DNA from 4 places in the Streptomyces sp. NPDC033174 genome. Region 1 is predicted to be linked to each of the others. Evidence: riboswitches for the same ligand, from Rfam matches in the RefSeq annotation. Region 1 holds a riboswitch; each other region holds the start of a gene.

Region 1 (7,577 bases):
CGTCCTCCATCAGGTCGAGCGAGGCGCCGGCACGCAGACCGGCCCGGATGCCGTCGCCGGTGTTCTCCTTGGCGCCGACGGTCCACGTGGTGCCGATGGGCTGCCGCTGGTACTGCGCGCGCATCGCCGCGTTGTGCTCGAAGCCGCCCGAGCCGACGATGACCCCGCGCCGCGCCCTGACCAGGGCGGGGGCGCCGCCCTTCGACACGATCACACCGGTGGCGACGCCGTTCTCCAGATGCAGATCGGTGAGCGGGGTGTTGAGCAGGACCGGCACTCCGGCCGCAAGCAGTCCGGCGCGCAGGCCCCCTGCCAGCGCCTGCCCCATGGTGAGCGGCTTCTCCCCGCGCAGCGCGGCCTCGGTGCCCCGGGCGAGCGCCTGCGTGGCGACGGCCGCGCCCCTGGCACTGACGGCGGACAGCGCCAGCCACTTGTAGTCGCCCCCGAAGACGACCATCCCGGCCGGGACGGACAGGTACGGGGGATTCAGCCGGGCCAGCTCCGGGCCCAGAAGGTTGCCGTCCAGCTGGTCGGGCTCGATGGACCGGCCTCCGGGAAGACCGCCGGGGAGCTCGGGGTAGTAGTCGCTGTAGCCGTCCATCCACCGGAAGCGCAGCGGACTGTGGGACATGACGAAGGAGATCATGTCCGGGCCATGGGCGAGGAAGGCCCGCTGACGCTCCGCGGAGACCTCTTCGCCGACGACCGCGGCGAGGTACGTGGCCGCCTTCTGCGGTGTGTCGGGAACGCCGGCGGCCCGGAGCACCTGGTTGTTCGGTATCCACACGGCGGCGCCCGAGCGGGCCGCCGACCCTCCGTACGTGGGTGCCTTCTCGACGACGACGGTGCGCAGCCCCCGCGCGGCCGCGGTCAGCGCCGCGGTCATGCCCGCCGCTCCCGCACCGACCACGACGACGTCGTACTCGCCGAGCACGGGCGGGGTCGCGCCGTACGCCCGCCCTCCGGTCAGGCCACCGGCGGCCAGGACGACCCCGGCGCCCGTGGCGCCCAGTAGCCGCCGTCGCGTGGGGCCGTTCGGTGTCTCGCTCACGGAATCCGCGCTCTCGGGCATGGCGAGCTCCAGCGGTCGGGGGACTCGGGACGGTGACGTACGGGGGCTTGGGCACGTGGGGCCGCGGGGAGAGAGGTGCCCGGACCACAGTTCTGATGCCGTGTCAGGGGAATGTGGCCCGGGGGTCTTGTGAAGTCAAGAGACGTCCGGCGCGGGTGGGTGCACGGGAGGGTGATTCCGGGGACGCATCTGGCCGCTGGCGCGTGGCGCCGGTCCCGGCGGGGTGGCCCATGGTGTGGCCTGGCAGGCGGTCAATCGGCTCGTGCTGGAAGGGAATGACGGCCATGTTCCGCAATACGAAGGCGTTCAGCAGCTTCTCGGTGGACGACATCGCGAAGGCCCGGCAGTTCTACGGCGACACGCTCGGACTCGCGGTGGAGGAGGACGGCGGGGAGGGCATGAACATGCTCCACCTGACCCTCGGGGGCGGCGGGAAGGTGATGGTCTACCCCAAGGAAAAGCACACCCCGGCGAGCTTCACGGTCCTCAACTTCACCGTCGACGACATCGAGGCGGCCGTCGACGAGCTGACCGGTCGCGGCGTGCGGTTCGAGCGGTACCCCGGCTTCGACGCGGACGACAAGGGCATCGTCCGCAGTGAGGGCGGTCCAACCGTCGCCTGGTTCACGGACCCGGCGGGCAATGTCATCGCGGTCTTCCAGGAGGGCTGAGCACCGCCCGGCCTCTGGCGCGCCCGCTTCGCACGCCTCGTCGCGGCCCCTGGCCGCCCCTGGCGCCGGGCGCCCCCAGGTGGGATCATTCGTATGAAGAGACAACAATGGGGGGCGTAAGAGGGTGCATAGCCGTGATCAGGGAAAGCATCGACATTTCCCGTCGCCCCGAAGAGGTCTTCTCCTATGCGACCGACCCGTCTCATCTGCCTGAATGGCAGGAGAGCGCCGTGTCGGCACACCCGATGAGCGACGCACCGCTCACGGTGGGCTCCCGTGTCGCCGTGCGGCGCAGGGTCGGCCGCCGGGAGTTCCCCATGACCATGGAGGTCACGGAATTCGAGCCGCCGAGAAGGTGGCACCTGCACGGAGTCGACGGCCCGGTCCGTGGAGACGTGGAGGGCACGATCGAACCGCTCGACAACGGCGAGCGGTCCCGCCTGACCATGTCTCTCGACTTCGAGGCGCACGGCATCGGGAAGGTCCTCGTCCCGTTCGTGATCCGCCCGTTCGCCCGCAAGGAGATGCCGAAGAACGAGCAGGCGCTCAAGAACCTGCTGGAACGGGACGCCACCGGTACATCGACATAGACGAGGCCTCAGGGACATCGACAGAGACGCGGCCGCGGACATGGGCGCGGCGTCGCACAGAAGGCGAGGCGCCGGCCCGGCCGCGGTGCCGCCCCCGCTGCGCCGCCCAGTACCCGACCGTGACCCGAGCGGGCGTGAGCAGTTGAACCGGGCATGAAGAAGCGCAGCATGCTCGCCGTCGCATCCCTCGCCGCAGGCATTGTCACGGCCCTCGTCACCCCGCCCCCGTCCGCGTCCGCCGACACCACCGGCTTCGACCATCTCCCGGAGGGCACCTCCGTCGGTTCGCTGATGGAGGAGACCGTCGACGGCGTCGCGGAAGGCGATGTCCACACCCAGGAGGCCGGCCCCTGGGCGTAGTACCCGCTGTGCGGGTGAGGACGACCGCGGCCGGGGCGGTCGTCCTCACCCCGTGAAAGCCCTTCAGCCGCGCAGCTGTTCCGGCGTGACGAAGGGGTGGGTCATGAGGAGCGGGGTGCTGGGTGCCGGCTGTCGCAGCCGGGGCGTCGTCCGGCCGCTGAGGGCGCCGTCGACGTAGCCGACCAGAGCCTCGCCGATCGGGTCCGGCTTCGGATGGTTCTGGTCGTCGTACCGCTCGTACTTCATCAGGTTGTAGCCGATGGCGACCTGGCGGCGGCCGTCCTCGGTGGACAGGGCCCATGTTCCGGCACCGAAGACACCCCCGTCGTGTCCCCAGTACCAGCCTCCGCCGGGCATCTGCAGGGTGTACAGACCCAAGCCGTAGCGCATACGCGCCTCCTGGCCGGGTTCCGGCTCGTAGGCCGGGACGGTCGTCTTCATCTCCCGCAACTCGGCGGCACCGAGCAGCTTTCCGCCGAGCAACCGGCGGTAGAAGTCGTTGAGGTCGGCCATCGTCGACACCATCGCACCGGCGGTGCCGGCCCACGACATGTCGTAGACGCTGTAGTCGCGGGGCGGATCGATATAGCCGTACATCGACTCGTACATCCTGGCGTGAGGTCCCGATATGTACGGGGAGCGCGGGAAGTAGGTGTGGCGAAGTCCGGCTTTGCGGATGACGTGCTGGGCGATGTACTTCTCCGGCTCCTGACCGGTGGCCTTCTTCAGCAGCAGTCCGGCGATGATGTAGTTCGTGTTCGAGTAGGAGTGCGTGCCGCGCTCCACGACGGGCGGGGCCGCGAGACCGAGACGGACCAGTTCCTCCGGAGCAACATGGCGGAAGCGGTTCTCGTCGAGTGTCTTTCCGGGATTCTCCACCAGGCCGGGAAACGCGGGAAGGACGTAATCGGCAATGCCACTCGTGTGGTTGAGAAGCATCCGGACGGTCACCTTCTGGCCTCGCTCTCCCGGAATCAGCTCCGGGAGATAGCGGCCGATCGGCGCGTCGAGGTCGATGTGCCCCTTGCCCACCTGCTGGAGGACGGCGACCGCGGTGAACGTCTTGGTGATGCTCCCGATCCGGTGCTCGAAATCGGGCCGCGTCGGCCGATCGGTCTTCACGTCGGCGACGCCCGCCGCCCCCTGCCACCGCTCGGATCCGTCCCGGACCGCCGAATAGGCGCCGTACATTCCCGCCCGGTGCAACGCCTCCAGCGATGCGCGCAGCGCCTCGCGGTCGAGCTCGGGGAGATACGCCGCCGGGGCGGCGGCTTCCGCGAACCGGGCGGAGGGGGCGGAGTTGAGGGGTGTGGAATGGGCGGGGAGTACACCGACGGTGAGCGACAGCAGAGTTGCTGATGCCACGGCAGTCGCGAGTCGAACTCTCCGACGGCTCGGGCGGCTGCCCGGCTTGGTTAAGCGCATGGAACGAATCCCGTTCTCTCGGCTCGTGCGCACCGCGCGCACGGCGCCTCCATCCTCATTCGTGGGGCTCTGTGCTGCCGTCCTCCGAGAGGACGACTCGCATCACAGGAAGGGATGACATTTGTCAGTCGTGGGGTCCGCCCGGGCCTCCCCGGAGGCAGACACGACAGGCACCGTGAGGGAGCGGGGCGCCCCGAGCGAGGGGTGAATGCCCGATTGGGTCCGATATTGCCCCTATCGTCGGTTTGCCTCTATGGCCCATTAAGGCATGAATGAAGCTCTCTTATGCTGACTTTTCACTTGCTCAACTCCTGTTGTGGCAAAGGTCCTTTCGGCTGCGATGCGAGGTGATGTCAATCACGTCACCGATCGTGAGGGTGAATGAAGGCTCGGCCCAGAACTGTTCTGCGGAAAGAGAGTTGAGTTCCGACTTCAGGGCCGATCACATGCTTTTCGCGATCTTCACCGCTCATGTCGAATGCGGGCATGAATTCGGGCCTTGTCTCGCCGCGTCTCTCTCGCTTAACGTCACGGTCAATCCGGATGGACCGCCGAATCCTGCCGCCTTCCGGAATCCGCACCCACTCATCCACGGCAGGAGCGGGGGACCCAGGTAAGCCGTCGATCCGGAAATCCGGAACGTCTTGGGGTGAAGTCGCAGCCACTGCGGCCGGGCATCTCCAGTCCGAACCCGACAGCTCACCTCGCAGGCGCCGGAGAGGAATTCGTCATGCCCGCAAAGGGAAAGCACCGCCGGCCCAAGAACAACCCGCTCGCCCGAGGTATCGCCGTCGCGGGCACCGGTGGTGCCGCGCTCGTTCTTCCGGTGATCGGCGCCACCACCGCCGGTGCCGCGCCGAACGCCGCGCAGTCCGCCACCGCACAGAGCAGCGTCACGTCGACGGTCGCGGCCGCGCCGAAGGCCGCCGCCAAGAAGGCCGGGCCCGGGATCTACCGCGTGGTCCCCGGTGACTCCCTCTCCAAGATCGCGACCGAGCACTCGCTCACCGGTGGCTGGAAGCGGCTCTACCAGGACAACCGCAGGGCCATCGGTGGCAACCCGTCCCTGATCCGCCCCGGCCTCAAGCTGACGATCGCGGCGGAGCCCGCCGCCTCGGAGGCGGCGAAGACCAAGGCCACGACGCCGAAGCGCGCCGCCGAGCCCGAGCGCGCCGACCGCTCCACGCGGACGAGCACCCTGAGCGCGGCCCCCGCGGCCGCGAAGGCCGCGACGACCTACGCCGACAACCTCGACGGCTGGATCCGGGAGTCGCTGGACATCATGGCCAAGCACGGCATCCCCGGCTCGTACGACGGCATCCACCGCAACGTCATGCGTGAGTCCTCGGGCAACCCGCTGGCCATCAACAACTGGGACTCCAACGCCATGGCCGGCATCCCGTCCAAGGGCCTGCTCCAGGTCATCGACCCGACCTTCCAGGCCTACCACGTGCCCGGTACGTCGATGGACTCCTACGACCCGGTCGCCAACATCACCGCCGCGTGCAACTACGCGGCCGCCCGGTACGGCTCGATCGACAACGTCAACGGCCCGTACTAGTACCCCCGCGCCTCAGCACGCTGGGGCGGACCCGCCGACAGGACGCCCTCCTCGCGAGGGCGTCCTGTCGGCGTTCTTCCGGGGGCTCGGCGCCGGGCCCGACCCCGGCGCCCAGGCCGGAGGTGTCAGTCGTCGATGCCCTCCAGGACTTCCCCGAGGTCCACGAACTTGAAGCCGGTGGCCTCACGCGTCCCGTCCGCCGGGGCGTCGTGGCCGTCCTGGACGACAAGGAGACCGTGCGGGTACTTCCTGCCCAGCGGCGCGTTCAGGACGGCGGCGCCGTCGCACTCTTCGGAGCCGTCGAGAGTCCGGCCGGCGGCGACGCGGAAGCCGCCCTCGTACTCGTTCGCGTCGGCGCCTTCCCGGTCGTACGCGGCGAAGGTGTTGTCGCCCTGGCTGGACGCGAGCAGGTAGCCGTCCCCGTCGGGCTCGGTCAGCAGAGTCAGCCCCTCGACGTCGGCCGCGAGGCGCGAGCCGCCGTAGCCGGGACCGCTCCCGTTGACGCACTCCTCGGTCGCCTCGTCGTACACACCCGGCACGCCGTACTCGCGGACCTTGTCCACCAGCTCCGGGGTGCCGGTGAGATCGGCGCGCAGCCGCCAGATGCCGACGTCCTCCTGCCCGGCGTAGAGCATGCCGTTGGCCGGGTCCACGACCATGCCTTCGACCTGCGGAAGTTCCCCCGGCTCGGCACAGGGGGACCACGGAGTGCCGTTCGGCAGGCGGAAGGACGAGGGGAGATCGAGGGTTCGGATCCTGCGGTACGTCACCGTGCCCGCGGGCGTGGCGACGAGCTCCAGAAGGGCCAGGGTCGTGCGGTTGCGGCGGCTCGCCAGCGCGTACGAGCGGCTGGTCGACGGGTCGGTCCAGGTGGCGAGGCCGTAGGCGGTCTGCTGGTCGTTGATCTCGTCCTGGCTAGCGGAGAAGACCGGCGGGGCGGACGGGTCGGTGATCTCGGTGAGCGGGCCGCCCGGCCGGCCCGGGGTGATGCGGTGGATCCGCAGACGGTCATGACCGCGATCGGTGGTCACCGTCACGTCGGCGCGTCCGGACGGCAGCCGCAGACCGTGGACCAGGTCGACGTTGTTGAAGCGGCCAGGGGCGTCGTCCGGACCCGGCGGGGGAGGTGCGGGGATCGACTGCACCTGGCGGGCGTCCAGGTCGTAGACGCGCAGCCCGCCCTCCTTGGCCGTGGCGATGACAAGGCTGCGGTCCGGGTCGGCGGGGTTGCGCCAGATGGCCGGGTCGTCCGCGTTGGCGTTGCCACCGGCCTCGTCGTCGTACAGCGTGGCCGTCTCCGCACGGGCGACGACACCCGGCAGCGATCCCGCGGAGTGCGCGCCGGCGGGAACGGTCGCGGCCAGCGCCGTCAGGGCCGTGCCGACCACGAGCGCGGCCGAACGGAGGGGGCGGAGCCTGGTCACAGAGACTCTCCTACGTGTCGGGGACATGACCTTCACCGTCGGGAGAGTGGTACGGGTGAATGACGCCTCGGCGTACGGAGCGGGGTGCGGACATGTGCGCGCGATGAATCCGACCGCTCGAACGGCCGTCCGCCCGCCCGCCCATGGGTGCCCGGCCAGGAGTGCCCGACCGGGAGTGCCGGACCCCTCGGCTAGGTTGCCACCATGACGAACTTCGTACTGGTGGCAGGCACCTGGCTGGGGTCGTGGGCCTGGAGCGAGGTGGTGGCGGAGCTGCGCGCGGCGGGTCACGGAGCCCTGGCCCTGACGCTGTCCGGTCTCGCCGAGAAGCAGGGCGTAGCCGCTGGACAGCAGACCCATGTGCGGGACATCGTCGACGAGGTGGAACACCGGCAGTTGTACGACGTCGTCCTCGTCGGTCACAGCTACGCGGGCATCCCCGTGGGCCAGGCCGCCGCGAGGCTGGGTGACCGG
Region 2 (7,577 bases), on a different contig from region 1:
TGGCCGTCTCCGTCCGGGCCGTCGCCCGTGACCAGGATCGGGCCCGTGACCACGATCGCCCCCGGGGCGGCCAGCTCCGCGACCGCGGCCAGGTCCTGGCCGCCGTTCACGACGATCACGCCGTAGCGGCGGTCGGCGATCGCGGCCCGGACGGCCGGGTCCGCGAAGTCGCCCCGTACCACCCGCGATCCGTCCGCTTCCGCCGCGCCGCCGAGGGCCAGGTTCGCGCGCACCATGTCCGCGCGGGCCGGGGTGTCCGTCAGCGGATCGACGATCGTCAGCCGGGCGCCGATGCCGGCGCGCCGCAGCATCCGCTGCAGCGCCGCCGCGAACAGGCCGTGCAGCGTGCCGATTTCGAGGACCTCACCGGACGGCGGGGCGAGCAGCGGCACGGTCGCCAGGCGGCCGCACACGTCGGAGAGCGAACCCGCGAGGCTGCCCACGCCGAGCGCTTCCAGCGCGACCAGGTGCCGGTAGGCGACGGTGAGGTCCCGGCGGGCGCACTCGCCACCGTCGCCTGTCGTGGCGCGCACCTCCCGTACGAGGCTGTCGAACTGCGCGGCCGTCGGCATGCGGTCGCCGTCCCGCCCCGCCTGGTCGAGCAGGAGCGAGAGACCGTACTGCCGGCGCCGCAGGTCGGAGACCTCGTGATGGAGCGCGTCGAGGTCGGTCTGGAAGGACGTCGTGGCGCGCTCCAGCCGCTGCTCGACCAGCGCGAACGCCGGCCGAAGCACCCGCTTGGCCAGCCGGTTGCTCAGAAGTGAGGGCATGGCGGGCAAGCTACGCCGCGCGGACCGCCCTGAGGGCCACGGCACGGTGCTGGTCGGGTGAAGTCCGGGTGTCACCCGGGCGACGGACCGTTCCGACCGGGCCGGCCGCGTCGCCGGGGCATGCCCCCAGCTCCGTCGGCCCGCCGTCCTCGCACCCCGCCCACCGCGACCGCCATCAGCGCCCAGAACGGCCACCATCCTCACGTCAGCACCGAGACGCAGCCCCGGAGGCCGGAAGGAACAGTCGACGTGGCGCCGCCCTCCGCCCGGTTGCGCTTCGCCCAGGTCCCGGCGAGCAGGGTGTCTCCCCCCACCACACCCCGCTGCTCGCGTCGGCCGCGGCGATCCCGGTGACGTTCGCGGTCTCCCGGACGATCATGCTGCGGCCCGGCAACCCCCGAACCCGTGACTCGTTGGTCGAAACAGTGGCCCCGAAGTAGTGGCCCAGGCCACCTCGACTGCCTAACATCGATCACCGCAAGGTCGTTCAACTTGACGCACGACCCGCCGGGAGGCTCCTTTGCACCGCCGCACTGCGTTCGCCCTCTCCGCCGCGCTCCTCGCCGCGGCTCCGCTGCTGACCGCCTGTGGCAGTGACGCCCACCCAGGCGCGGCCGCGGTCGTCGGCGGTGACCGGATCGAGGTGGCCGCCCTGCAGGCGCAGGTGCAGGACGTGCGGGCCGCGCAGCAGGCGTCGCCGCAGTCCGCGCAGCTGATCAAGGCCACCGGGGATCTCAACCGCGAGAAGCTGAACGTCATGATCTTCGACCGGATCGTGCAGCGCGTCGCCGACGACGCCGGGGTCGGTGTCAGCCGAAAGGAGATCCAGCAGACCCGCGCCCAGGCCGCCGAACAGAGCGGCGGCGAGGAAAAGCTCGCCGAGATGCTGCTCCAGTCGCAGGGCATCGCGCCGGACCAGATCGACGCGGCCGTCCGCCGGCAGATCCTGATGAACAAGGTCGCCACCAAGCTCGGGATCAGCAACACCCCCGAGGGCCAGAAGAAGCTCACCGATGTCTTCACCGCCGCGTCGAAGGCGCTCGACATCGACGTGAACCCCCGCTACGGCGCCTGGGACAACGAGAAGATCCAGCTCGGGACCTACTCGGCGCCCTGGCTGCGCCAGCTCACCCCGCAGCCGGAGGCCGCGCCGGACGGTGCCTGAGCCGGGAGGTAGGTTCGAGGGGTGAACGCTGACAGCCCCGGCCGTATCGTCCTGCTCACCGCCAGCCACCGTGTCGCGCCCGGACTCCTCTCCTGGCCCGCGTGGCAGACGCTGCGCACCGCCGACCGGGTGCTCTGCGCCGACGCGGCCCACGCCCAGCTGCCCTACCTCCGCGAGGCCGGCGTCGAGGTGGAGATCACGGCTCCGGACGCCCAGGAACTCGTCGACGCGTGCGCCGGGGGCCGGACCGTCGTGGTCCTCCTGTCGGGCGAGGGCGACCAGCTCCTGACCGACGGCCTGGCCCGCCTCGCCGGCTCCGGCCGCGTGCGGATGCCCGATCTGGAGCTGCTCCCCGGCTCGTACGACCTCCCCGGCGCCCGGCTCCTCGACCTGGTCCAGGTCATGGACAGGATCCGCCGCGAGTGCCCGTGGTCGTCGCAGCAGACGCACAAGGGCCTCGCGAAGTACGGCATCGAGGAGGCGTACGAACTCGTCGAGGCGATCGAGGACGGCGACCGGGACGAGCTGCGCGAGGAGCTCGGGGACGTCCTGCTCCAGGTCGTCTTCCACGCGCGCATCGCCCAGGAGGACGAGGACGAGCCGTTCTCGATCGACGACGTGGCCGGCACGATCGTCGAGAAGCTGATCCACCGCCATCCGCATGTCTTCGGCGACGAGACGGCCACGACGCCGGAGGAGGTCAAGGAGCACTGGCTGCGCACCAAGGCCGTCGAGAAGCAGCGCGCCTCGGTCACGGACGGCGTGCCGCTCGGCCAGCCCGGCCTGGCGCTGGCGGCCAAGCTCGCCTCACGCGTCCGCAACGCCTCCCTGGACGTGGAGCTGCCCGCCGGCGAGGGCATCGGCTACGACCTGCTGGCCCTGGCCGTGCGCGCGGAGGCCGCGGGCGTCGACCCGGAGGCGGCGCTGCGGGCGGCGGCCCGTGCCTACCGCGAGTCGATCCGCACGGCGGAGTCGGCCGGCCCTCGGCCCTGAGTACCCCGCCGCCTCCACGGCGGTGAGGCCGACCTCGGATCGAACGGGTGAGCGCCCCCCGGGCCGGTTACCGTCGACCCATGCACGACCAGCCGCACCCCGCGCCCACGCCCGGCCCCGAGCTCTTCACATGGGAGTTCGCCACCGACCCCTACCCCGCCTATGCCTGGCTGCGCGAGCACGCCCCCGTGCACCGGACCCGGCTGCCCAGCGGGGTCGAGGCCTGGCTCGTGACGCGGCACGCGGATGCCAGGCAGGCGCTCGCCGATCAGCGGTTGTCCAAGAACCCCGCGCACCATGACGAGCCCGCGCACGCGAAGGGGAAGACCGGGATCCCCGGGGAGCGCAAGGCCGAGCTGATGACGCATCTGCTCAACATCGATCCGCCCGACCACACCCGGCTGCGCCGGCTCGTGTCGAAGGCGTTCACCCCGCGCCGCGTGGCGGAGTTCGCGCCGCGTGTGCAGGAGCTGACGGATCGGTTGATCGACGGCTTCGTGGAGAAGGGGAGCGCGGACCTGATCCATGACTTCGCCTTCCCGCTCCCCATCTACGCCATCTGTGACCTGCTCGGTGTCCCGCGCGAGGACCAGGACGACTTCCGGGACTGGGCGGGCATGATGATCCGGCACGGCGGCGGCCCGCGCGGCGGGGTCGCCCGGTCGGTGAAGAAGATGCGGGGCTATCTCGCCGAGCTGATCCACCGCAAGAGGGAGGAGCCGGGGGACGACCTCATCTCGGGTCTCATCAAGGCCTCCGACCACGGCGAGCACCTGACCGAGAACGAAGCCGCCGCCATGGCCTTCATCCTCCTTTTCGCCGGTTTCGAGACCACTGTCAACCTCATCGGCAATGGGGTGTATGCCCTGTTGCGCAACCCCGGCGAGCGGAACCGGCTCCAGGAGTCCCTCGCGGCGGGGGAGTACGGGCTGCTGGAGACGGGGGTGGAGGAACTCCTGCGTTACGACGGACCCGTGGAGCTCGCGACATGGCGCTTCGCGACCGAGGACATCACGCTCGCGGGGGAGCGAATCGCCGCTGGGGATCCGGTACTTGTGGTGCTCGCCGCCGCCGACCGAGACCCCGCCCGCTTCGACGAGCCCGACACCCTCGATCTGTCCAGGCGTGACAACCAGCACCTCGGCTACGGGCACGGCATCCACTACTGCCTCGGCGCGCCCCTCGCCCGGCTCGAGGGACAGACCGCGCTCGCCACGCTGTTGACCCGGCTGCCCGATGTGCGGCTTGCGGTCGATCCGGCCGATTTGCGCTGGCGTGGGGGGCTCATCATGCGTGGACTGCGCACGCTTCCGGTGGAGTTCACACCCCGCCAGAACTGACGGGTCGTCAAGACTGTGACTTTTATGTGATCTCCTCTGCATCGACTTGTGACTGACGTTCGAATGCCGCTACGTTCACCGTCAATCTCAACCGAGTCACACCAGTCACACGGAAGGCAACCCGTATGCGCTCCGGGAACGGACGGCACCGCCGACCTCGCCAGGCCCCCGCCCTCATCGTCGCGGCAGGGGTGACCGGATCGGCCATCGCCATCCCTCTGCTCGGGGCGGGCTCCGCGTCCGCCGCCGACGCCGCCACCTGGGACCGGGTCGCCGAGTGCGAGTCCGGCGGGATGTGGAGTGCCGACTTCGGCAACGGAATGTACGGCGGCCTCCAGTTCACCCAGGCCACCTGGGAGCGCTTCGGCGGTACGGACTACGCCCCGCGCGCCGACCTCGCCAGCCGGTCCCAGCAGATCGCGGTCGCCGAGAAGGCGCTGGCCGCGCAGGGTGCCGCGGCATGGGCCACCTGTGCCGGGATAGCGGGGCTCACGAACGACGGCACCACGCCGGGTGTCGACCCGGGTGACGAGCCGGGGTCCGCCGGGACCGCGACACCCACCGCGCCCGCCACCCCGCCGACCCCCACGACGCCCCTCCTCCCCACCGACCCCACCGCGCCCGTCACGCCGGCCCCCGGTACGGAGCCGTCGCAGCCCGTCGAGTCGCTCACCCCCGGCGCTCCCGCGCCTTCCGGGACCGGACGGACCCCCGACGCCGGCACCGGCAAGCACCGCGGCGCACCCTCCCCCGAGGAGACGACCGGGTCCACGGGTGCCGATGCGGGCAATTCCATCGATGAGCGCGACAACGGACAACACGCCTCACGAGGTGACGTTTCCACCCGAGACGCATCCAACCTCCCGGATGCGGGTGTTACGGGTGATACGGGCACGAATCCTGGCGGCACCGAACCGGCCGAGGCGGGCAAGGGCGGCAATGCGGACAAGGGCCCGGCCGTGTACACCGTCCAGCCCGGCGACAATCTCTCCGCCATCGCGGAGGAGCAGGACGTCGCCGGCGGCTGGCCCGCCCTGTACGACGCCAACCGGCAGACCGTGGGCGGCGATCCGGACCTCATCCTCCCCGGCCAGAGCCTCGATCTGGGAGCGAAGCAGGGGTAGTTCGGGCGCCTATGTCCGCTTCTGTTCAACTGAGACATGAGTCTCTTTGCCCCAACTGGCGCCCCTTGGCCGTGAAGTCCCGCTCTTCCCTGCCTCACCTGCGCAAATGCCGCGCGAGGGAAGGTAAGTAGGGCGGGATTGCCCCTGATGTCCGTCTTTGAACTTGAGGCGGGTCTGTGTTTACGGTCGTCACCGCTCGCCATCGCGGGCCCCACCGACCGGAACGCCGAGTCCTGCCGCCGGTCGAGGGGAACAGTCGTCGCGTCATGCGCCGAAGGCAGGAGCGGGGGACCCAAGGTAAACGCCGGGCCCGGTCGTTGAGACAGACGACCAGAGGACCGGCTTGGGGTGAAGTCGCGGACACGCGACCGGGCACCACCAGCCCGAACCCGACAGCTCACCTCGCAGGCGTCGGTGAGGGGAACAACTCCATGCTGCTTTCCGGCAAGAACAAGCACCGCCGCCCGTCCAAGGCCGTCCGTTTCGCCGCGTTCGCCGGCATCACCGGTGCCGCGGTCGCCGCCCCGCTGCTGGGCGCAAACGCCGCCTCCGCCGCCACCACCTCCGAGTGGGACACCGTCGCCCAGTGCGAGTCGGGCGGCAACTGGTCCATCAACACGGGCAACGGCTACTACGGCGGTCTGCAGTTCTCGTCCTCCACCTGGGCCGCGTACGGCGGCACCGCCTACGCCTCCTCCGCGGACCAGGCCTCCAAGTCGCAGCAGATAGCCGTCGCCGAGAAGGTGCTGGCGAGCCAGGGCAAGGGTGCCTGGCCGAGCTGCGGCGTGGGCCTGTCCGGCGCCTCGAACGACTCCGGCTCCGCCGAGCCCGCTCCGGCCGCCCAGCCGAAGCAGCCCGAGCGCAAGGCCGAGCAGCCGACCACCCGCAGCCAGCAGCGCACCGCCCCCAAGGCCGAGGCGAAGAAGACCGTCACCACCCCGACCGGCAAGAAGGTCAAGAAGGGTGATGGCGAGTACAAGGTCAAGGGTGGCGACACCCTGAGCACCATCGCCGAGGCGAAGCACGTCAAGGGCGGCTGGGCGAAGCTCTTCGAGCTGAACAAGGACATCGTCGCGGACGCCGACCTCATCTACCCGGGTCAGCAGCTGCACCTCAAGTAAGGGCCTGTTCCACGACGGCCCCGTAGTGACCACCCCGGTCCGGCGCGCCCTTCCCCCGTACGCGCCGGGCCGGGGTTTCCCGCGTCCAGGGCACGGCCTGCGCGGTTACCGCCCAGTAGAACTTGTGTCGTTTGCCCCGCAAAGCAGGCCCTTGGGTCCTTTTTCGTCCCACGGTCCGGGCGCCCGGCTGGCCTGGGCCCCGGAGCCGGTTAGGCTCTTGTCGCAAGGCCAAAGAGACCCTGCACCGCATGCGTCACATCTAGCTTCACATCCCAGAAGGAGATGCTCGTGCCGTCCATCGACGTCGTCGTAGCCCGGGAAATCCTGGACTCCCGAGGCAACCCCACGGTCGAGGTCGAGGTGGGCCTCGACGATGGCAGCACCGGCCGTGCTGCAGTTCCGTCCGGCGCCTCCACCGGAGCGTTCGAGGCCATCGAGCTCCGCGACGGTGACCAGAGCCGCTACCAGGGCAAGGGTGTCGAGAAGGCCGTCCTCGCCGTCATCGAGCAGATCGGCCCGGAGCTCGTCGGCTACGACGCCACCGAGCAGCGCCTGATCGACCAGGCGATGTTCGACCTGGACGCCACCGACAACAAGGCCTCGCTCGGCGCCAACGCCATCCTCGGCGTCTCCCTCGCCGTCGCGCACGCCGCCTCCGAGGCGTCCGACCTCCCGCTCTTCCGCTACCTCGGCGGCCCGAACGCGCACCTGCTGCCTGTTCCGATGATGAACATCCTGAACGGCGGCTCGCACGCCGACTCCAACGTGGACATCCAGGAGTTCATGATCGCGCCGATCGGTGCCGAGTCGTTCTCCGAGGCGCTGCGCTGGGGCACCGAGGTCTACCACACCCTCAAGGCCGTCCTGAAGCGCAAGGGCCTGTCCACCGGCCTCGGCGACGAGGGCGGCTTCGCCCCGAACCTGGAGTCGAACCGCGCCGCGCTCGACCTCATCCTCGAGGCCATCAAGGAAGCCGGCTACGCCCCGGGCAAGGACATCGCGCTCGCGCTCGACTGCGCCGCCTCCGAGTTCTACAAGGACGGCAAGTACCAGTTCGAGGGCCA
Region 3 (7,577 bases), on a different contig from region 1:
GAGAGCCGGGACGCCTGCACCACGGCCGCCACGGCGGCGTCGTGGGAGCGGCTGAGCTCCTGAGCCAGCAGGTCGAACTCGTCTCCGCCGAGCGCGGGCGGCGCGGTCTGGGAGCGGGCCGGCGGCCCCTCTCCCCGGCGGAGCTGTTCGACGACGGTGCGCAGGTCGCTCTGGGCGCGCGCGCTGGAGCGGCGCAGTGCGTGGCACCGGTCCAGGACGGACTTGGCGGCGCGGTCCGCTCCCAGTACGGCGGCGGCCACGCCTGCCACGGCGAGCGCGGCGGAGCCGGTCAGCGCGGCCCACAGGCCCGTCGACGGAGTGGCTCCGGTGGAGCGGATGGTGAAGAGCACGGCTGCCGCGCCACCGAGGGCGACGACGACGGACGGCAGCACCGAGGTGCGCAGGAGTTGGGGGCGTATACGGGCTTCCGGAACGAGCGGCGCGGGCCTCCCCGAGCTGGAGAGGGAACGGGCGCCTGGCCGGCCGTGCCGCCCGCCCTCGCGGCGGTCCGGCCGCGCGACGGGTGCGCGAAGTTGAGACATCAGCGTCCTTGGTACGTGGGCCCCAGGAATCGGCGTCATACGGGTGTTCGGCTTCGGCGCATCGATGGGCCCGGAGCGAGTCCGATGAGCCCACCGTTGATCACCGGACACACACGGTAGTCGCGAACCGTTCATGTGCGGCGGGCAGTTGACAAAGTTGCCCACCAAGCGTCCCGCTCTGGTATGAGGCCTCGTACGACAGAGCGAAAACGCCACGTTGACGCGCTACCGGTCGGCGGGCGCGCGCGGCTTCCCGGTTCGTCCGCCCTCGTCGCGGGCGCTTTCCACCGACGCACCGGCCGAAGCCATGGTGGTCCGGCTGTCACCTGCCGGAACCCGGCCCCTTGCCGGCTCGAGCGCGACTTCGCGCCACGATGGCGCGTCCGGGACCTTCGCGGATGGGCCCGGTGGGCTCACCGGGACGGGGCAGAGCAGTACGGGAGCTGAACCGCGTTCGCGGCGCCCGCCGTCATCCCCGCCGCGCGCCCGCTCCCACCGGCCCGGGGCGCAACGCCGCGCGCCCGCTCAGCGGTTGGGGTCGAGGACCAGTGGATCCTCCTTGGCCGCCGTCCGCGCGTCGACCTCGACCGGCCTCAGCAACACCGGCCGCCCGGCCTCCTCGACCGTCAGCGCCGCGAGCCGGCCGGCGCCGCCGCCGGGTCGGCGCTCGCGAGCCGCCGGCCAGGGTGGCGCGGGTCAGGGTGTCTGCGCCGTCTCCTGGGTGTCCCTGCCCTCGCCGGGTACGGATTCCACGGACGCACCGGCCTCGGACGGGGCGGGCCGGCTGTCACCCGCCGGGGCCCAGCCGCCCGCCGGTTCGTGCGCGATTTCACGCCACCACGGCGCGTCCGGGACCTTCGCGGCGGTGGGCTCGAAAGGCTCACCGGGACGGGGCAGGGCGATCCGGGACCCCGTCTCGGCCGCCGCGGCGACCGTGCCCTCGCCGGGCTCGGCCCACGGGTGCGGCGCCAGATTGAACGTGGCCCAGTGGATGGGCAGCATGACTCCGGTCGGCCTGCCGCCCTGCAGATCCAGGTGGGCCCGCATGCCCTCGGCCGGGGTCATGTGGATGTCGGGCCAGTACTCGCTGTACGCGCCGATCTGGATCATGGTGACGTCGAAGGGACCGTGCGCGGCGCCGATCTCCTGGAAGCCGGGGAAGTATCCGGTGTCGCCGCTGTGGTAGATCCGGTGCTCGGGTCCGGCCACGACCCAGGACGCCCAGAGGGTGTGCTGCTGGTTGCGCAGGCCGCGGCCGCAGAAGTGGCGCGCGGGGGTGGCGGTCAGGCGCAGGCCCGCGGCCTCGGTGGACTCGTTCCAGTCCAGCTCACGCAGACGGGAGGGGGCGACACCCCAGCGCTCCAGATGGGCACCGACGCCGAGCGGCACGGCGAAGACCGTTTCCGTGCCGGCCAGGGCGCGGATGGTGGGCATGTCCAGGTGGTCGTAGTGGTCGTGGGAGATGACGACGACGTCGACCGGGCCGAGGGTGGAGAGCGGTACGGGCACCGGGTGGAGGCGCTGGGGCCCGGCAAAGGAGAAGGGCGAGCAGCGCCTGCCCCAGACCGGGTCGAACAGCACGCGGACGCCGTCGATCTCGGCGAGGACGCTGGAATGCCCCATCCACGTGATCCGCAGGCCCGAGGCCGGAGGCTTCGCCAGTTCGGCGAGCGTGGTGGTGTGCACGGGGATCACGCCGAGGGGCGAGCGCCGCGACCGGGCTTCCTTCTGGAAGTAGATCTTCGCGAATTCGACCGAGGAACCCGACGGCCTGTGGCTGGCGGCCACCGGATTCTGGAAGACCCCGTCGGCGAAGTTCGGCGAGCGGCGGATCCGCTCCATCCGCTCTCCCGTGGGGTCCGCGCCGAAGGCCGCGGACCGCAGCGAGCGAAGCCGGGCACGCAGCGGATGAACAGAGCCAGCGCCGGTCACAGCACCTCCTGGTGTTCGGGGTCGTTCCATTATGGCCGCGGACGCCGCCGGTGGCGTTGTCGCAGGTGAGAGCCGTGTGACAGGGCGGGGGACAGGGAGAGGGAAAACAGTCGGTGATTTTTCGGCCGCGATGTCACATCTGACGGTGCCTCGTCCGTCTCCTCGGTGAAACGTCACCACGCGACACCCAGGGAGGCCCGTCATGGCCCGTATCTCGCTCACCCCGCCCCGCACGCTTTTCTTCCGTGCGATGGAGTGGTACTGCAAGCGGACCTACGGCAAGATCCTCGAACCGGCTCTCGCCCTCAGCCACAACCCGCGCGTCCTCCGCGCGGACCTGCGCTTCGAGCTGGCGGTCGGGAAGTGGAACACGCTGGACGCGGATCTCAAGGCCCTGGCCGTGATGGCGGCGGCCGCCTCGATCGGCTGCAGCTGGTGCATGGACTTCGGGCACTGGGAGAACCAGCGGCGGGGCATGGACGCGCGCAAGCTGCACGAGATCCCGCTCTGGCGCGACAGTGACGCGTACACCCCGCTGGAGCGCGACGTCCTCGAGTACGCGGAGGCGATGACCGCCAACCCTCCGACGGTCGAGGACGCACTCGCCGCGCGGCTGGTGGGAGCGCTGGGCGAGGCCGCGTTCGTGGAGCTGACCGCGATGGTGGCGGTGGAGAACCTGCGCTCGCGGATGAACGCCGCGCTGGGGCTGACGAGCCAGGGCTTCAAGGACCACTGCGAGATCGGCGAGGCCCCCACAAGGGGTGGGGTCGCCGAGGCCGGTGGAACCAGCGCGAACGGTGGGACCAGTGGGACCGGTGGCGTCCCTGAGGCGGCCGGCGCTGGTTCGCACTGAGACTGCCGCGCCCGGGGCGGGCCGTCGCCCGCCCCGGCGACGCGAGCCCGCGCCTGGAGCTCTGGTGGCAGGAGCCCGAGAGCTCCTGAGCCCGGGGGGGTGGCGCGAACCCGAGAGCCTGAGCTCCGGTGGCAGGAGCCCGAGAGCATGGGCTCCGGTGGCTCGAGCCCGAGCGGCCCGAGCCGCCGTGGCGCGAGCCCCGGCGCCCTGCGGCCCGGCGGTCCGCGCCCCGCCGGGCCCCCGAGGTCACAGCGGCAGCAGATCGGGGCGCTTCGGCTCGACGTGGTCGCCGGACGATTCGCCGCGGAGCCTGCGGCCGATCCAGGGCACCAGATACTCGCGCGCCCACTGGATGTCGTCGCGGCGCACTTCGAGGGCACCCCGGGGAGGCAGCGGCGGCCACGGCTGGTCGGGGTCGGCGGGCACCTCGAGGCCCAGGACCTGGCCGGCGCGCAGGGCGACCCGGGTATGGCCCTCGGCCGACAGGTGCAGCCGGTCGTTGTCCCAAGCCCGCCTGTCCTGAATGGACTTGAGGGACCACAGGTCGAGGACGGGGCATCCGTACCGGTCGGCGACGGCACGCACATGGCCGTTGTACGTGGCGATCTTGCCGCGGAGATGACGCAGCAGGGTCACACCGCGTGTGTCGAAACCGGTCGTGACCATCACGGTGCCCACGGCCGAGGTGAGGTCGGCGACGGCGCGCTCGAAGCGTTCGGCGACCTCGTCGGGATCGGTGCCGGGCCGGATGATGTCGTTGCCGCCCGCGCAGAAGGTCACCAGATCGGGGGCGAGTTCCTTCGCCCGGGGGACCTGCTCCTCGACGATCTGGTCGAGGAGGCGTCCGCGTACGGCGAGGTTGGCGTAGCGGAAGCCGTCGTGGTCCTGCTCCGGAAGCCGGTCGGCGAGGAGAACCGCGAGGCGGTCCGCCCAGCCGACGTACATTCCCCCGGGCCCCGGGTCCCCCACCCCTTCGGTAAAGCTGTCGCCGATCGCCGCGTACGAACCGAATACGCCTGTGCCACTGTCTATTGCTCTCGAACGGTCTGCCACGGGACCACATCCTTCCCTTACGGATGTGACCTACGCGACCGTAAGGAGTGGTTGACGGGGCGTGACATATGCCACCGGTCAAGATTCGCCCAAGCCGGAATAGACCGAGGCCCGGCACAGAAGTGCCGGGCCTCGGTACGGGATTCGCGCGGTGCGCCGGGTCAGATGGAGACGCCGTGCTGACGCAGGTACGCGAGCGGGTCGATGTCGGAGCCGTAGCCCGGACCCGTACGGATCTCGAAGTGCAGGTGCGGGCCGGAGGAGTTGCCGGTGGAGCCGGAGAGGCCGATCTCCTGTCCGCCGGTGACGCTCTGGCCGGAGGAGACCGAGAGGGACGAGAGGTGGCCGTACTGCGAGTAGCTGCCGTCGGTGTGCTGGATGACGATCTCGTTGCCGTACGCGCCGCCCCATCCGGCGGAGACGACGGTGCCCGGGCCGACGGCCTTGACGGTCGTGCCGGTGGAGGCCGCGAAGTCGACGCCGGTGTGGTAGCCGGAGGACCACATCGAGCCGGAGGCGTGGTACGGGGTGGTGACGCTCGGGCCGCTGACCGGGGCGGTGAAGCCGGAGGCCGACGTGGAGTCCGGAGTGGACGCCGGGGTCGAGGTCGACGGGGCGGACGCGCGGTCACTGCTGCGGGAGCTGCGCGTCGAGTCGTCGGCCTTGGGGGCCGCCTTGGGAGCCGCCTTCGGTGCGGCCTTGGGGGCCGCCTTGTGCGCGGGCTTGGCCTTGGCGGTGGACTTCGCGCCCAGCGTGAGCTTCATGCCGGGGATGATCAGCGAGGGGTTCTCGCCGACGACCTGGCGGTTGTCCTGGTAGAGCTTCTTCCAGCCACCGGCGAGGTGGTGGTCCGCGGCGATCGTCGAGAGGCAGTCACCGGCGACGACGGAGTACGTCTTCGGTGCGGCCTTGGCGGACTGCGCGGCAGCCTGCTGTGCCGCGGACTTCGCGGCGGCGGCGACGGTGGTCCCCTGCGTCACGGCCGGGGCGCTCGCCTCGGCGGCGTGCGCTCCGGTCGCGCCGATGAGCGGCAGAGCGACGACGGCGCCACCCGTTCCGGCTGCGACGAATCCACGCGTGATCGGGTTGACCTTGGGACGGCGATGCTTACCCTTCGCGGGCATGGCGAATTCCTCTCCGGCGCCTGCGAGGTGAGCTGTCGGGTTCGGGCTGGAGATGCCCGGTCGCGCTGTGGCGCGCCTTAACCCCGAGCCGCCTCCGGAAATCCGGAATCGGCGTTCTTACCTGGGTCCCCCGCTCCTGCCACACGTGGGTGGGTGTGAATTCCGGACGGTGGCAGGATTCGGCGGTCCATCCGGATTGACGGTGACCGTAGACGAGCCGCTCGGCGCTAACAAGCCATCGCATTCATTCGGCAATGGGCGCTGTGATATCGGCGCTGAATTCCGGTCACACTCCGTCGACTCCGGATCATCGATCTCCGTTGTGAGCAAGGAATTCGACTTCCGAGTTCCGCCACGGACTGTCACGTTTATGACGCTGCTCACGTGCCCGCACCCATCTCCCGCATTACCGGGGCACGTCATCTCGAATCACTTAATACGGACAGAACAGTCATTCCATGCGCATTGCACTCAACAGCAAATGTTCTACCGATTGCCGCCAGTTCCTCAGGAACCGGTGTGTCGGAAGGCTCCCGCCGAGATGATTGCCTCAGGAACCGATGTCGTATCGTCGAGGCCGCGCCGCGTCGGCGATCAGCGCCGACGGCAGAACACCTCAGGAGCTCTCGTGACGCAGCAGCTGCCGCAGGTCCCGTCGACCGAACCCGAGCTGACCGGAGTCCGGAATTTCCGGGACGTGGGCGGGCTGCCGACCGTGGACGGGCGGACCGTGCGGTACGGGCGGCTCTTCCGCAGCGGGCATCTGGCCCACGCCACCGATGACGACGCGGCCTTCCTCGCCGGTCTCGGGCTGCACACGATCTTCGACTTCCGCAACGCCGCCGACCAGAAGGTGGAGGGCCCGGACGTCGCCCTGCCCGGCGTACGGAACGTGAACATCCCGCTCAACGACCCTGCGGACGGCAAGGAGTTCTGGAAGATGGTCAGCGGTGGCGACCTCGCCCAGCTGCGCTCCCTCCTCGGCGACGGCAAGGCCGCCGCCCGCATGACGCGGACGTACCGCGAGATCATCACGGACCGCACCGCCGAGCACAGCCGTGTCCTGCACGCCATGGCCGAGGACAGCGTCCCCGCGCTGATGCACTGCGCGGCCGGCAAGGACCGTGCGGGCCTCTCCATCGCCGTGTCCCTGCTCGCGGTCGGCGTCGAGCGCGAGGCGATCGAGACGGACTACCTCAAGTCCAACGACCCCCACCGCCGTTACAAGGTCCGCCGCAGCAGCACGTCGGCCGAGGCCATGTCCCCGGAGGTCATGGAACTGCTCGGCCCCCTCTTCGACGCGCGCGCGGAGTACCTCTCCGCCGCCTTCGACACCATCGAGACGAACTGGGGCAGCGTCGAGCGGTACCTCTCCGAGGGCCTCAAGCTCGCCCCGGAGACCCGCGAGCGGCTGCGCTTCGCCCTCCTCCAGGACTAGCGGGAGCCCAGAACCGGCGGGGAACCGGCCCTACTGGTTCTGACCGCCGAGCAGGAACAGCAGATAGAGGAACGCCGCGAAGAGGTGTCCGGCGACCAGGTAGGCGAAGAGGCGGATGACCAGCCCCCGGGGGAACTTCTTCTCCTCGGTGGACGGTACGGATGCTGATTTGTCGGACATTCGAGGGTCCTTTTCGTGAGGACGGCGGCGGCGAGGGCGGGTCAGCGGCGAGGGGCTCCGCCACCGAGGCACAGCTCGGCGGCGGGACTCTGCAGCAGGGTGTGGACGAAGAGCAGCTCGGCGCCGCCGCGCGTGGCGGCGCCGATCCGGTGCGGGGTGAGCGAGTCGAAGTGCGCGCTGTCCCCCGGCTCGAGGACATGCACGGCGTCGCCCAGGGCGAGACGCACCCGGCCTTCCAGTACGTGGAGCCACTCCTCCCCCGGGTGGACACGGACCAGGTCGTCCCGGGTGGCGTACGGGACCTGGACACGCAGCGCCTGCATGGCCCGTCCGGGCCCGCCGGCCTGGTGGTAGATCCATCCGTCCGCCTCGGCGGGCTCGGCGCTCCCCGCGCGGACGATGGGATCCCGCTCGGGCGGCACCTCCCCGAGCAGTTCGGACACCGTGGTGCCGTA
Region 4 (7,577 bases), on a different contig from region 1:
GTCCGTTGAGGCGGATCCTGCGGCAGAGCCGCAGCTTCGAGCCGGCCGTACGCCTCCTCTTCGCCAACCAGCTCACCATCAACCTCGGCTTCTACATGCTGATGCCCTACCTCGCCGCGCATCTGGCCGACGGCCTCGGCATGGCGGCGTGGGCGGTCGGCCTGGTCCTCGGCGCCCGGAACCTCTCCCAGCAGGGCATGTTCCTGGTCGGCGGCGCGCTCGCCGACCGGCTGGGCTTCAAACCGCTGATCGTGGCCGGGTGCGCCCTGCGCACGGCCGGTTTCGGGGCTCTTGCCTTCGCGCAGTCGCTGCCGGTGCTGCTCGCGGCGTCGGTGGCCACCGGGCTCGCGGGGGCGCTGTTCAATCCCGCGGTACGCGCCTATCTGGCGGCGGAGGCGGGGGAGCGGCGCGTCGAGGCGTTCGCGCTGTTCAACACGTACTACCAGGCGGGGATTCTGCTCGGGCCGCTGATCGGGGTGGCGCTGACGGGGGTGTCCTTCCGGCTGACGTGCGCGGTGGCCGCGCTGCTCTTCGCGGCGCTGGCGCTCGTACAGCTGCGGCATCTGCCGGTACGGACGGCCGGGACGGCCCCGGGCGAGCGGGGCGAGGGGCGGGGGCAGTTCCGGACGGTCCTGGCCAATCGGCCGTTCCTGTTGTTCGCGCTGGCGATGACCGGGTCGTACGTCCTGTCCTTCCAGGTCTACCTCGCACTGCCGCTCGCGGCCGGGTCCACCGCCGTGACCACCGCGATCTTCGTCGTCTCCGCGCTGGTCACCCTGGGGGGCCAGCTGCGGATCACGGACTGGTGCAAGCGGCGGTGGCCCGGGCAGCGGTGTCTGGTGGCCGGGCTCGCGCTGCTGGGCGCGGCCTTCCTGCTGCCGGTCGCGGTGGGCGGGATCGCGGGGTTGCTGCTGTGCGCGGCGGTTCTCGCGGTCGGGAACGCCGTCCTCTATCCGTTCGAGATGGACACCGTGGTCGCGCTGTCCGGCGGCCGGTGGCCGGCCACGCACTACGGCCTCTACAACACCGTGTGCGGGATCGGCATCACCCTCGGGAACCTCGGCACGGGCGCGCTGCTCGGCGTGGGCGGGTGGCCGGCCCTGCCGTGGCTGGTGCTGTGCGCGGTGGGGCTCGGCTGCGCGGGAGCGGTGGCGGTGCTCGCGCGGGGCGGGCGGCTCGCGCCGGACAGGCCGCGCGAGGAGACGGAGGAGGAGTCGGGCGAGGGGGTGCGGAAGGGCGCCTGACTCCGCGCGAACGCCGGGTCTCCAGCAGTACCGGGCCGCGGCCCAGCACGCGGAGCGCTCGCTGCAGCTCCGCTCACCCGCCTACGCCCGGAGCCGGCTCTTCAGCCGGATGGTGCTGGCTTCGGCCCGGCTCGGCCTCGGCGAGCTGGACCAGGCGTGCGCCCTGGGCGCGGAGGCGGCGCCGGGTCCCGCAGGGCCCGTCGGGTGGTCCGTGGCCCGGTGGGCCGGGCGGTGGGCCGGGCGGGTGGACCCTTCCCCGGTTGGCCGATGGCGAGTCGCCGCACGGCGCGGCTACGGCCAGCCTGGGTGGGGCGCGGTACCGTCCGCAGCCGTCCCCTGCCTTCCGCGGGGCGACTCCAAGGCGGACCGGGCAGGGAGAGCACAGGTGGGGCGACCATCGCGGGGCGGCGGCACCGACGGAGGACGGGGAGGCGGGGACCGGAGCGAGCGCGCGCGCCGGTTCATCCGGGCGCTGCCCGCGCTTCTGATCGTCGGCGGGGTCGTCTACGACCTGGCGACCCCGCCCACCTTCACCGCCGCTCCGCTCTTCTCGGCCGCCCCGCTGATCGCGGCGCCGTTCTTCTCCCTGCGCACGACCCTGGTCACCGGCCTCGCCGCCCTGGCCGCAGTCCTCGGACTGCACATCTACAACGGCACGATCGGCAGGGTCCCGGCGCTGACCGAGATCCTCACCGTGTTCACCGTCTCCGCGCTGGCTCTGCTCATCAACCGGGTCGTCCGGCGCAGCGGTGAGCGGCTGGCGTCCGCGCGGGTGATCGCGGAGACCGCTCAACGGGCGGTGCTGCCCGTTCCCGCCGAGCGGATCAGCGGGCTGCACATCGCGGCGCGGTACGAGGCGGCGCAGGCGGACGCGTTCATCGGCGGGGACCTCTTCGCCGTGCAGGACACGCCGTACGGGGTCCGGCTCGTCGTCGGGGACGTACGCGGCAAGGGGCTCGACGCCGTGGAGGCGGTGGCCATCGTCATCGGGGCCTTCCGGGAGGCCGCCGAGCAGGAGAGAACCCTGGAGGGGGTGGCGCAGCGGCTGGAACGGGCGCTCACCCGGGAGGGCGCCCGCCGGGACGACCTGGACGCCTTCGAGGGGTTCACGACGGCCGTGCTCGCCGAGATCCCACGGGGGGCCGGCGTGCTGCGGGTGGTGAACCGCGGCCATCCCGAGCCGCTGCTGCTGTACGCCGACGGGGGCCTCGGCCGGGTGGAGCCGTCCGAGCCGGCGCTGCCGCTGGGCATGGGAGACCTGGCGGCCTGGCCGGACCGGGCCGACGAGGCGCCGTACCCGCCGGGCGCGACCCTGCTGCTGTACACGGACGGACTGTCCGAGGCGCGTGACGCGAACGGCGTCTTCTACGACCCCGCCGCGCGGCTGGCGGGGCGGATCTTCCCCGGGCCCGGGGAGCTGCTCGACGCTCTGGTGGACGACGTACGGCGGTACACGGGCGGCGGCTCGAACGACGACATGGCGCTGCTCGCGGTGAGCAGGCCGGGAGAGGGTCAGCCCGCGCGGCGCAGGACGATGCCCGTCGTGCCGTAGCCGACGGGGCACACGCTGCGTAGTGGAAGGGCACAACTGCGCATAACAGTTGACGAACGATCAGATCGAACGGGTTTCCGGCGGCTCGCGGGTGGGCTCCCAACTCGCCCGTTTGCGCCTGGTTGTCGCTCATAAGTCCTGGTGAGGGTGGGGAATGATCAAGGGGAACAGCTTGGAATCCGCACCCCCGTCTATTAACGTTCGATAACGCAGTGCGGTCGTCACAACCGTCGCAAGAGGCGGCACCGTGCGCACGCGCCGAATTCCGCAAGGGAACCGGGGAACCACCACCTTGGGGTGAATCGGGTCGAATTGGGCCCGTAGGAGACCTTCCTGCTCCGAACCCGTCAGCTAACCCGGTAGGCGAGAAGGAAGGAAAGGAGTACGCCTCCGTGGCGTCCAACACCCCTGCCCCCGAAGCCCCCTTCGACTCGTTCGGTGCCTCGGGTGCCGCGGGCGCGGGCACCGACACGGTGTGGGAGGAATGGAATCCCACCGAGGACTCCGTCCGCCCCGTGCGTGGCCGGCACCGCGTTGCCAAGCAGCGCTCCAACTTCGCCCGCAGCTCCACCGTCCTCGGCGTCGGGGTCATCGCGGCCGTCGGCGGGGCCGGCATGGCCACCGCGCAGGACAAGCCGCCGGTCTCCATATCGCTGCCCGACCTGCCGGACGCGATCACGGACCATGTGCCGGACGCCTCCTCCCTGCCGGGCATCGGCTCCCTGATGGGGGACGCGGACGGCGGCGAGACCACCGACGGGCAGAACAACCCCGCTCCCCTGACCACCGCCTCCCTGGCCACCGACGCCGGCCCCGGGCAGCGCAGCGGCGCCGACGCGGGCGAGGCCCTGCGCGCCCGGATCCTCCAGCAGGCCGAGCAGCAGAAGGCGTCCGCCGACGCGGAGGCGAAGGCGGCCTCGGAGAAGTCCGCCGCCGAGCAGGCCGCCGCCGAGGCGAAGGCGCAGCAGACGGCCGCGCAGAAGGCCGCGGCCGAGGCGAAGAAGAAGGCGGACGCGGAAGCCGCGGCCAAGGCCGAGGCGGAGCGGCTGGCCAAGCTGGCCGCGAGCTACTCGCTTCCGACCTCCTCATACACGATCACCTCCACCTTCGGTCAGTCCGGTTCGATGTGGTCCTCGGGCTATCACACGGGTCTCGACTTCGCGGCCCCGACGGGCACGCCGGTCAAGGCCGTGCACGGCGGCACCGTCAAGTCGGCGGGCTGGTCCGGCTCGTACGGCTATCGGATCGTCCTCGAGCTGGAGGACGGTACGGAGGTGTGGTTCTGCCACCTGTCGTCGATGACGGTCGGGGCAGGGCAGACGGTCGGGACCGGGGAGACCATCGGGCGGGTGGGCGCGACGGGCAATGTGACGGGCCCGCACCTGCACCTGGAGGTCCACACCCCGGGTGGCGACGGCATCGACCCCGCCGCCTGGCTGCGGGACAAGGGCCTCAGCGTCTGACGGCCGCGCCCGCAAGCCCGTCCGCGCGCTCTGACGCGCCTCACCGCGAACCGCCCGGCCGAGCGCACCGCCCGGCCGGGGCGGTCCCACTCCCGTGAGCATCTGACGGTTGCCGGTGCTCGCACCGTCGCGCCCTCGCACGCCGGCAGCCTGGCGACACCCCCCCGACGCCATGGCTGCCGGTTTCTCCGCAGGGTCAGGAGCGGTACGGGTTGTAGGAGCCGTAGTCCCGGTACGGCGGCGGTGTCCACACCCGGCCCGTGGCCCGCGCCGCGTACGTCAGCGACGGCGCCGCTATCCCCTTGCGCTGCCACAGGTGGTGCAGCAGCTCCTGCTCGCGCGCCATGAAGTCCGGGCCGGCCGCGCCCCGGTGGGCCCGGTGCCGCAGAAACGCCAGGCTCGTCGCGAACGCCTCGTACTCGGCGACCGCGCGGGCCGCCGCCGGGCCGTACGTACGCGCCGCGAAGTCCCTGGCCATGCCGCGCGCCCGCATGGAGGAGAGCGCGAGGGGCTCGGCGGGTGAGAGCCAGCCCGCCGCCGCGTACGCGGGCAGCGATCCGGATATCGTGCGCAGCTCCCGCTGCCGGGTCCATATCGCCAGCCAGGTCAGCAGCCCGAAGGCCGGGACCATGAACGCGCCGTAGACGGCGTAGAAGCCCCACGGGCCGAACAGCGACGACGATCCGTTCCACAGCGCGTGCATGCCCATCGCCAGGGCGAGTCCGAGCAGGGGCAGCACGGTCCGCAGGACGCGCCGACGGCGGGCGAGGAGCGCCGCGACACCGAACCCGATGCCCGTCAGCACGGTGAACAGGGGATGCGCGAACGGCGACATCACGATCCGTACGAAGAAGGTCGCCGCGGTGACGGAAGCGAGACCGCTCGTGCCGAACTCCTGGTCGTCGCCGAAGGCGTTGCCGAGATAGAGGATGTTCTCGGTGAAGGCGAAGCCGGTCGCCGTGAAGCCGCCGACGACGACGCCGTCGACCAGGCCGGTGAAGTCCCGTCTCCGGAACAGGAAGATCAACATGATGGCGGCGGCCTTGGCGCTCTCCTCCACCACCGGGGCGATGACGGTGGCGCCGAGGGTGTCCGCGGAGGACGGGTCGGCGGTCGCGGTGGCGATCCAGCGGGTCGCGAAGGAGTTCGCGAGGATCGCGACGAGCGCGGCGGCGCACGCTCCCCAGGCGAAGGCGAACAGCAGATTCCGCCAGGGGCCCGGCTCGACGCGGTCCAGCCAGCGGAACGCCGCCATGAGGAGGGGGACGGGGAGGGTGGCCAGACCCAGACCCACGAGAAAGCCCTCCGTGCCGGTCTGCTCCCGCACGATCCCCAGGATCACCAGCCCGCACAGCGCGAGAACGGTGAACACCGCGACGAGCCGCACCATCCTGCTGCGCCAGAAGGCGCGGCGCGGCGCGTAACGCCACTGGGCGCGCTCCGGCACGGCCGCGAACGACGGCTCGGCCTCGAAGGCCGGGACCGCTGGGCGCGGATGCGAATGCCGTGCTGCGTGCGAAGGAGACACCCGATGACCCTAGCGAGGGCCACTGACACTCGCGACGGACTTCCGCGTGCGGCCGCCTCCCGCTGTCCGGCCGCCCCCGGCCGTTCCGTGCTCTCCGGCCGTCCTGCCGCCTGCGGCTACTTCCGCCGGAACAGGAGGTCGTGCACGACGTGGCCCTTGTCGAGGCCCTGCCCCTCGAAACGCGTGAGCGGCCGGAAGGCGGGGCGCGGCGCGTAACCGCCGTCGGGCGCGGTGTTCTCGAAGTCCGGATGCGCGGTGAGCACCTCGAGCATCTGCTCGGCGTACTCCTCCCAGTCCGTGGCGCAGTGGAGCACGGCGCCCGGCTTCATCCGGGTCGCGAGCAGGCTCAGGAACTCGGGCTGGATCAGCCGGCGCTTGTGGTGCCGCTTCTTCGGCCAGGGGTCGGGGAAGTACACCCGGACGCCGTCGAGACAGTCCGCCGTGAGCATCTCGCGGAGCAGGATGATCGCGTCGCCGTTCGCGACGCGGATGTTGGACAGGCCGTTGCGGTCGGCGAGGCCGAGCAGGTTCCCCTGGCCGGGCGTATGGACGTCGACCGCGAGGATGCCGGCGCCGGGGTCGTCGGCGGCCATCTGCGCGGTGGCCTCGCCCATGCCGAAGCCGATCTCCAGGACGACCGGAAGCCCTTCGAACATCGCGTCCAGATCCAGGACGCTCCTGCCGTCGATGTCCAGACCCCAGGTCGGCCACAGCTTGAGCAGCGCCTCCGCCTGCCCGGCGGTGACCCGGCTGCGGCGGGGCTGGAAGCTGCGGATCCGCCGCTCGTGGTGCGACCCGGCGGGGTCGGGCTGGGGCCCGCTGCCGTCGGCGAACATGCGGCTGCCGCGACGCGCGGGGACCGGGGCGGGGGAGAGGGCTGCGGATTCCTGGGACTCAGACACAATGCCCCGATTCTACGGCGGGCCGGAGCAGGGGCGCTCAGGAGCGGCCGAGGCGCCCGGCTACAGCGGGTCCAGCGCCCGCCGTGCCACCTCGCGTCCGATCGGGCGTCGGCCCCGGCTACAGCAGGTCCAGCGCGCGCCGTGCCACCTCGCGTCCGATCGGGAGAGACGCCGTCGCGGCGGGGGAGGGGGCGTTCAGTACGTGCACCGTCCTCGGTGCCTCGCGGATGAGGAAGTCGTCCGCCAGGGTGCCGTCCCGCAGGACCGCCTGGGCCCGCACGCCCGCGGGCGCCGGACGCAGGTCGGACTCCTCGACCGAGGGCAGCAGCCGGCGGACCGCGTCCGTGAAGGCCCGCTTCGACAGGGAGCGGCGCAGCTCGCCGGCGCCGTAGCGCCAGTGGCGTCGGGCTATCTGCCAGGATCCGGGCCAGGACACGGTCTCGGCGACCTCCAGGGGCCGGATCACGGACCAGCCGTACCCCTCGCGGGCGAGGGCCGGCACCGCGTTCGGTCCGACGTGGACGCCGCCGTCGATGCCTCGCGTCAGATGCACGCCGAGGAAGGGGAAGGCGGGGTCCGGCACGGGATAGACGAGTCCGCGGACCAGTGAGGGGCGGTTCAGCTCGTAGTACTCGCCCCGGAAGGGGACGATCCGCATCCCGGGGTCGTCGCCCGCGAGGCGGGCCACCCGGTCGCACTGGAGCCCGGCGCAGTTCACCAGGACCCGGCCGCGCACGATCCGCCCGGACGCCGTGCGCACCGCCACGCCCCAGGCGCGCCGGTCGACGGCGGTCACCGCCGCGCCGTACCGGATGTCCGCCCCGGAGGACTCGGCCAGCTGCGCCGCCACCGCCGCGTAGTCGCACACGCCGGTCGTGCCGACGTGGA

What was found. A riboswitch is a leader RNA that binds a small molecule or an ion and turns the genes downstream of it on or off. The one in region 1 is predicted to bind cyclic di-AMP.
Region 2: another riboswitch for cyclic di-AMP. It lies ahead of ACZ5VC_RS20220 (transglycosylase family protein); the one in region 1 lies ahead of ACZ5VC_RS31355 (LysM peptidoglycan-binding domain-containing protein).
Region 3: another riboswitch for cyclic di-AMP. It lies ahead of ACZ5VC_RS22340 (M23 family metallopeptidase); the one in region 1 lies ahead of ACZ5VC_RS31355 (LysM peptidoglycan-binding domain-containing protein).
Region 4: another riboswitch for cyclic di-AMP. It lies ahead of ACZ5VC_RS13550 (M23 family metallopeptidase); the one in region 1 lies ahead of ACZ5VC_RS31355 (LysM peptidoglycan-binding domain-containing protein).

The regions. Positions count from the first base shown of each region.
Region 1 covers NZ_JBVIPQ010000014.1:22,336-29,912, reverse strand. The annotation lists gene kstD (3-oxosteroid 1-dehydrogenase) at 1-1,072, opposite strand, end outside; gene ACZ5VC_RS31375 (VOC family protein) at 1,357-1,743, shown strand; gene ACZ5VC_RS31370 (SRPBCC family protein) at 1,872-2,333, shown strand; gene ACZ5VC_RS31365 (hypothetical protein) at 2,487-2,693, shown strand; gene ACZ5VC_RS31360 (serine hydrolase domain-containing protein) at 2,757-4,058, opposite strand; cyclic di-AMP (ydaO/yuaA leader) riboswitch at 4,691-4,846, shown strand; gene ACZ5VC_RS31355 (LysM peptidoglycan-binding domain-containing protein) at 4,849-5,679, shown strand; gene ACZ5VC_RS31350 (phytase) at 5,805-7,130, opposite strand; gene ACZ5VC_RS31345 (alpha/beta fold hydrolase) at 7,308-7,577, shown strand, end outside.
Region 2 covers NZ_JBVIPQ010000006.1:90,969-98,545, reverse strand. The annotation lists gene ACZ5VC_RS20245 (class I SAM-dependent methyltransferase) at 1-770, opposite strand, end outside; gene ACZ5VC_RS20240 (SurA N-terminal domain-containing protein) at 1,291-1,935, shown strand; gene ACZ5VC_RS20235 (nucleoside triphosphate pyrophosphohydrolase) at 1,957-2,928, shown strand; gene ACZ5VC_RS20230 (cytochrome P450 family protein) at 3,009-4,268, shown strand; gene ACZ5VC_RS20225 (transglycosylase family protein) at 4,394-5,392, shown strand; cyclic di-AMP (ydaO/yuaA leader) riboswitch at 5,652-5,818, shown strand; gene ACZ5VC_RS20220 (transglycosylase family protein) at 5,824-6,513, shown strand; gene eno (phosphopyruvate hydratase) at 6,796-7,577, shown strand, end outside.
Region 3 covers NZ_JBVIPQ010000007.1:57,453-65,029, reverse strand. The annotation lists gene ACZ5VC_RS22360 (sensor histidine kinase) at 1-542, opposite strand, end outside; gene ACZ5VC_RS22355 (MBL fold metallo-hydrolase) at 1,239-2,474, opposite strand; gene ACZ5VC_RS22350 (carboxymuconolactone decarboxylase family protein) at 2,677-3,327, shown strand; gene ACZ5VC_RS22345 (SGNH/GDSL hydrolase family protein) at 3,574-4,380, opposite strand; gene ACZ5VC_RS22340 (M23 family metallopeptidase) at 4,542-5,504, opposite strand; cyclic di-AMP (ydaO/yuaA leader) riboswitch at 5,507-5,666, opposite strand; gene ACZ5VC_RS22335 (tyrosine-protein phosphatase) at 6,133-6,942, shown strand; gene ACZ5VC_RS22330 (DUF6126 family protein) at 6,973-7,122, opposite strand; gene ACZ5VC_RS22325 (helix-turn-helix domain-containing protein) at 7,164-7,577, opposite strand, start outside.
Region 4 covers NZ_JBVIPQ010000004.1:17,631-25,207, reverse strand. The annotation lists gene ACZ5VC_RS13565 (PLP-dependent cysteine synthase family protein) at 1-9, shown strand, start outside; gene ACZ5VC_RS13560 (MFS transporter) at 6-1,244, shown strand; gene ACZ5VC_RS13555 (PP2C family protein-serine/threonine phosphatase) at 1,630-2,796, shown strand; cyclic di-AMP (ydaO/yuaA leader) riboswitch at 3,043-3,177, shown strand; gene ACZ5VC_RS13550 (M23 family metallopeptidase) at 3,189-4,259, shown strand; gene ACZ5VC_RS13545 (PrsW family intramembrane metalloprotease) at 4,456-5,787, opposite strand; gene trmB (tRNA (guanosine(46)-N7)-methyltransferase TrmB) at 5,904-6,623, opposite strand; gene lhgO (L-2-hydroxyglutarate oxidase) at 6,808-7,577, opposite strand, start outside.